One region of the Agarivorans sediminis genome, then DNA from elsewhere that is predicted to be linked to it. Evidence: predicted binding sites of a transcription regulator. Region 1 holds the regulator's gene; each other region holds the start of a gene.

Region 1 (2,259 bases):
ACTTTTTCGCCCAGAGACATCAACTCGTCTTGCTCCATGGTCATCGCCACTAATGCAAGCTCTTGTGCCTGTTTGGCTTGATAAGCGGCTTCTTCTTCAGCCAGCCACGCATCGTATTCTGCTTGCGGTTTGGCTATCACTACAATGGGCATGAAGCCGTGGTCTTTACCACATAGCTCTGCACATTGGCCGCGGTAGATGCCCGGTTTATCGATAATCGTCCACGCTTCGTTAATAAAGCCTGGATTAGCATCTTTTTTAACCGCAAAGTCTGGCACCCACCAAGAGTGAATAACATCTTCAGAGGTCATTAAGAAGCGAACCTTCTTACCCACAGGCAACACTAAGGGCCGATCAACCTCGAGTAGATAATTAGCGCGTTTGCTCAGCTTGCCGTTCACTTCGCCCCAATCAGATGCCAGTACACTGTAATACTCTAACTCTTGGTCAAAGTACTTGTAGTGCCACTTCCATTGCGAGCCGGTAACTTGAATCGTTAGGTCTGCATCGGAGGGATCTTCCATGGCGAGTAAGGTTTTAGTCGCAGGGATCGCCATACCAATCAAAATAACGAAAGGGATGACCGTCCAAATAATCTCGACTTTGGTACTTTCATGAAACTGAGCCGGAACGGCCCCTTTAGATTTTCTATGATGAAAAATGGCCCAAAACATTGCGCCAAACACCAGAGCACCAATTGCACAACAAATATAAAAAATTGTCATGTGCAAGCCATAGACTTGCTCGCTTATTGAGGTGACACCTGGACGTAAATTGAATGACATTTCTTCCGCGTATGCTTGCGACGTAAAGAATGTCAGCAGTAATAGCTGTATCCATCGGCCCACAGCGCTCTCCTTTGCTAGTAGCCAACGACAACAACTTCCCAAATCAGGAAGTGGCTGCGAATAAAGGGATAACTCCCACCCCGAACCAACAGGTTGCAACCGCTAAACACAACCTACTGCTTATAAATTAACCTTTAAGTTATGGAATTGTAAATAAAATGTTTATTTTTTTATTGCGAGAGATAAAAGATGTGATGATAACGACAAAAGCCCAAATCAAATTGATTTGGGCTTTAAAATGCGGGAACTATTGTAAAACTTAAGCTTACATCCAATCGGCAGTGCGAATAATGCCGACTGCTAAGCCTTCAATTTCAATGCTCTGATACTCTAAATCTACCTCAATGGTACTGAGCTCTTGGTTTTCAGGGTGCAAATAAACCATTTTGCCATCGCGCTCAAAACGTTTTACCGTGACATCATCTTCCAAGCGGGCTACCACCACTTGACCATTGTGAACATCGCTGGTTTTATGCACCGCCAATAGGTCGCCGTCCATAATACCAATGTCTTTCATGCTCATCCCTTGCACACGTAGCAAGTAATCTGCGTGCGGCTTAAATAAATTAGCATCAACCGCATAGTGAGACTCTACATGCTCTTGCGCCAAAATAGGCTCGCCAGCGGCAACCTGCCCAATCAGCGGTAAACCCGCTTCTTCAGGTTGTTGATTAGCAGCCGGTGTAGACAAATAGGCATCGGCAATGCGGATCCCACGAGAGGCGCCAGGGATCATTTCAATTGCGCCTTTTTTCGCTAAGGCTCGTAGGTGTTCTTCGGCAGCATTGGCCGAGCGAAAACCCAGCTCTTTAGCTATCTCGGCACGAGTAGGCGGCATACCTGTATCTGATATATGTCGTTGAATAAGTTCAAACACTTCGGTCTGACGGGGCGTTAAGGGCTTCATAGTCTACCTGTAAGTTTATACAGCACACTGTTAGTATATACAGCATTAGCGATGAAGCAAGGTTTTATCTAGGATCAAGCTATAGTGTAGGTTTCAGTTTCATTGAAATGCTTTCCGCTACGTTGAAACTACACCCGATATTTCGTGACACCCGTGACAAATAAGTAGAGGTTGGAGTAATAGACGGATACGAACAGCCGAGCTAACTCATTTTTGGACAAATGCGTGTTACGTTATTAGCTCAAATATCGGTGGTTCGGATTAGATTCAGTACGGTTAGATCGGAGTTAACGCCCGGTTTTGGGGCGGACTTGGAGCTGCGAAGCAGCGGAAAGGCCGTCCCAGCCCCAACGGGGCGATAACAACCGCTTGTTAGGTAATTCATTTATGACAGCCGTAGAAAACTCTTATACTCAATCACGATATCGTACTTAACTCCCGCTTGCTTTAACCGACCTACGATATGATTCGCGACCTCATTTGGCCGCTCGTGCGCATATTGGA
Region 2 (2,259 bases), 1.5 Mb from region 1:
GTTAGTTGCACAAGCGGGCCGCAGTACCTGCTTAAAGCCACGACTGATACCATCATCAAACGGCGAGTTATGTGCAAAGATTAAAATCGCTCCAGCTACGCTACCTTGTTCTCTTGCTTTTAAACATGCACTACTTACATGTAGAGAGAATGCTTGAATCAACGAATGTAGCTCCAGTATTCGTTGGCCAGTACTTCTCGTTGAGAAAATCTGCTGCTTGTTCGCTCGAACTTCATCCCATGCTTTTGTGGATACCCCGTTAAGTTCGAGTATCGTTCTCTCCATTTCTACACTGAAATGCTGCTTGGCAAGTTTCGGTGGCATCTTTGCAAGTTTGAGCGCAGTTGTTATTCCCATGTCTTTGAGGCGTACACTTAGCTTTCGTCCAACTCCCCAAACATCGGACACACACATTTTAGATAAAATGCGGTCTCTTTGTTCATTGTTCTCAATCACACACACTCCATCGAAACCTGGTAGACGTTTAGCGGCATGATTAGCGACCTTACACAGCGTCAGCGTTTCTCCAAACCCCACGCAAACGGGTAAACGCACTTCTTTCCAGACAGCTCGTCGGATTTGCTTTCCCAGAACATCAAACGAGGGTAGTGCCTCACGGGCATTTGATACATCTATGAAGGTTTCATCAATACTGTATACATGTTGCCTCGGAGCAAATGCGCCAATGATTTGCATCATATGCATCGATAAATCTGCATATAGTTCATAGTTTGACGAGCACACAATGACACCATGCTTTTCACACAATGATTTTATCTGAAAAAACGGCTTAAAGCGCTCAATACCCATAGCTTTGGCCAAACGATTTACAGCAACTACACAACCATCGTTATTACTCAATACAATGATTGGTTTGTTGCGCCAATCAGGGCGAAACACAGCTTCTGATGAACAATAAAAGCTATTGGCATCAACAAGCGCAAACATTAAAGCAGTTTCAATAAACGAGAGGGACGATGACAGCGTATAGAGCGGATAACGACGCCTTCTACAGTGAACCTATCACAGCTACTAACTGCGACGGGACTATAGTGTTCGTTGGCTGATAGCAGCATACGTCTTGATTTATCGATAATCTTACACACAAACTCACCATTGATATTCGCGACAATTACATCGCCACTCTCAACATGGACGTGACGGTCAACAATCAATACATCTCCATCGTGTATACCGCTACCCAACATTGAGTCTCCGGACGCTAGACCGATAAATGTGGCAGATGGATGCTCAATAAGCAGGTCATCTAAACTCAGTGGGAGTTGTGAATATTCTGTCGCGGGGGACTCAAAACCGGTGAGACCAGCACTCGCGGAAATAGGGATTACTTTCATTCAAACCAAAAACTGTATATACATACAGCCATTATAGATACGTTATACAAAAAGAGAAACTAGTAATTGCTGTAATAAGGAGTCACTTGAGCCAGTCCCCGCATAGACTTCAAATGATTCGAGGATGTCTGTTCGTGTTTTTACAAAGCCTACCTGTCAGGCATGCAATTACGCTCAAGTGAGTAATTATCAACTTACAACCATATTGATAGTTATGTTAGATTTGGACTACACCCTATCTAAAGGATTTATAATGAAAGCATGGATAGCAATTCCGCTATTAGTCTCGGGGTACGTGAACGCTTCTGAATTTCGCACACCAAACTGCCCAATTGGCTGCCCAAGCCTTGATATTGAGGGAAATATCGTCATTTTTGAACGGCTATACACACTCTCCCAAAGTAAGAAAACGCAGTTTGCCGATTGGGTGGCTTATGAAGTAGATGTACTAAACTTTGGCACTACAACCAATCGAACGTGGAAAAACAATCCTTTACTCGATGAAAATGAGCGACTGGAAAAAGACGACTATAGTGGAGCGTCAAGTAAACTCGATATTGACCGTGGACACCAAGCTCCACTAGCTAGTTTTGTGGGAAGTCGCTACTGGCCTACCCTTAACTATTTATCCAATATTACGCCTCAAGCGAAAGGTTTAAACCAGGGCCCATGGAAAAACCTAGAGGAAGCAGTTAGAGATGCTGTTGGGTTTCGAGAAAATCTATATGTTATAACAGGCCCGCTCTACCGAAACGAAATGGAAGGCTTACCAAAAGCCGATGAAGCGCATGCAATACCATCTGATTACTACAAGATTATATATGATGATAAAGGCAACTCTGCCGCGTTTCTCATGAGCCAACAAACAACCAGAGATACAAATTACTGCACAACAAAGAAAACA
Region 3 (2,259 bases), 2.3 Mb from region 1:
TTCAGCTTTATTTACCCAAACAAAACCAACAGGCTCCACGGCGAATATTTATTTGCCCTGATGATTGGCTCATCAGGGCAAATGCTGTCGAATAAACAGAATTAACCGCTAACTATTTTGTTCTTCAGACGAGTACTCGCGCATCATTCCCTCTACTGTTTCTACCATATGGGTACTCCCACAGAAGAACGGAACACGTTGATGTAACTCTATCGGTTCGATATCCATGATTCGATTAAAGCCATCACTGGCTTTACCACCGGCTTGCTCCATTAAGAAAGCCATCGGGTTGCACTCATAGAGCAAACGCAGCTTACCTGTGGGTGCTGAAGCCGTAGAAGGATAAATATAAATGCCTCCTTTTAACAAGTTGCGGTGAAAATCAGACACTAGTGAACCAATGTAACGAGAAGTGTAAGGACGTTTAGTGCTTGGTTCAATTTCCTGACAGTATTTTAGGTATTTCTTCACACCGGTTGGAAATTTGAGGTAGTTTCCTTCATTGATAGAGTAAATCACCCCATCTTCAGGAATGGTCATATTCTCATGAGACAAATAAAACACGCCTAAGGAAGGGTCACACGTAAAGCCGTGTACACCATGTCCGGTGGTATATACCAACATAGTAGACGAGCCATATACGACATAACCTGCCGCTACTTGACGGTTACCTGGCTGCAAAAAATCTTCTAATACCGCTGGGCTACCACAAGGGCTAATACGTTTATAAATGGAAAATATAGTACCTACTGATACATTCACATCAATGTTAGAGGAGCCATCGAGTGGATCCATTAACACCACATACTTACTATCAATAGACCGTGAACTGTCAAAGCTAACAAACTCATCTTCTTCTTCGGAGGCTACACCACATACCTCACCACGGGCTTCTAAGGCCGCTTTAAATTTTTCGTTAGCATATAAATCTAGCTTTTGTTGCACTTCTCCTTGAACATTTTCAACGCCAGTCGAACCAATAATATCAACTAGGCCGGCTTTGTTGATTTCACGGTTGACCACTTTAGAGGCTAAGCGAATAGCCCCCAGCAGTTGGGTTAGCTCCCCTGTTGCATCGGGAAACTGGTGTTGTTTTTCTATTATGTATTCACCAAGAGTTATCATTTTTATCCCTATTTTTAAGCACGCTTTCCTTGAAAACCTTTTCAGTCATCAATGTTATTTTGCAAGTATTTACGAAAAATTACTAGCGTTCAGATCTAATTGTCATACATATAGGCGAAAAAAACATTTGCAAATCTTTCAATCAAGAACTACTGTATATCCATACACTGTATAAAAACACAGTCACTTAATGACATTGACTAAAGCATGGAGCAAACAATGGCGCAACAAATTGAACAACTGCTACAAAGCAACAAGGTATGGCAAGGCAGCCAATGGCAACGCAGTCATCTTGACGTTCATGCAAGTGGCTTTGAACAGCTTGACCAGCAACTACCTAACCATGGCTGGCCACAAGGTGGCATCACCGAGGTGCTTTATGAAAATCATGGTATTGGCGAGTTGCAATTACTGCTTCCAGCGCTAGCTAAGTTAAGTCAGCAGTCTCGATGGATTATTTGGGTCGCGCCGCCATTTATGCCTAACGCGCCAGCCTTACAACAACATGGTGTAGACATTAGCAAAGTTATTATTATTCGCCCCGAGCAATGTAGTGACGTAATTTGGACCATTGAACAGGCCTTAAAGAGTGGCTCATGTGGTGCGGTACTAGGTTGGTTAAACGGTTTGGATTTAAAAGCCAGTCGACGCTTGCAACTTGCTGCAGAACAAGGCGATTGCCTAAGTTATTTATTTCGACCGCTGCAACAACAACAGCAAAATTCTAGCGCCAGTGTACGAATGGCCCTACATCCAAGTAAGGCGCCTAATCATATCAACTATCACCTGCTAAAGCGGCGCGGCGGTGCTCCACTCTACGAGCAAAGCATTCCGCGACTTAACTAGCCGGTACTTATTATGCAAGTGACACATGTATTGGATATATCTTGATTTTCCTCAACTCGCGTTGGACTTATTGCAACGCGAGTATCCTGCCAATCAGGCCTTGGCTATTCATCACAACAAACAAATCATTCAACTGAACCACTTTGCCTACCAGCTCGGTGTTTATTTAGGTTGCTCACTTAACACCGCCTACCAACTTGCGCCACAATTACGTTTATATGAACAAACTGATTTATCGTGTGCTGCCTATTTCAACGATTTAGCCCAACAAGCCTTACGTTATTCAGC

What was found. Region 1 encodes LexA, which represses DNA repair genes until DNA is damaged. Its sites were predicted from a motif close to TACTGTATNNNNATACAGTA; they were not measured.
Region 2: the regulator LexA is predicted to act here: its motif matches at 1,366-1,385, upstream of M0C34_RS07650 (LexA family protein).
Region 3: the regulator LexA is predicted to act here: its motif matches at 1,276-1,295, upstream of imuA (translesion DNA synthesis-associated protein ImuA).

Annotation. Positions count from the first base shown of each region.
Region 1 is NZ_CP096670.1:167,407-169,665, reverse strand. It holds gene coxB (cytochrome c oxidase subunit II) at 1-785, opposite strand, end outside; gene lexA (transcriptional repressor LexA) at 1,114-1,755, opposite strand; gene M0C34_RS00805 (hypothetical protein) at 2,141-2,259, opposite strand, start outside.
Region 2 is NZ_CP096670.1:1,689,416-1,691,674, reverse strand. It holds gene M0C34_RS07655 (Y-family DNA polymerase) at 1-948, opposite strand, end outside; gene M0C34_RS07650 (LexA family protein) at 948-1,355, opposite strand; gene M0C34_RS07645 (DNA/RNA non-specific endonuclease) at 1,609-2,259, shown strand, end outside.
Region 3 is NZ_CP096670.1:2,467,700-2,469,958, forward strand. It holds gene M0C34_RS11165 (DUF1853 family protein) at 1-95, shown strand, start outside; gene fbp (class 1 fructose-bisphosphatase) at 109-1,125, opposite strand; gene imuA (translesion DNA synthesis-associated protein ImuA) at 1,345-1,971, shown strand; gene M0C34_RS11180 (Y-family DNA polymerase) at 1,997-2,259, shown strand, end outside.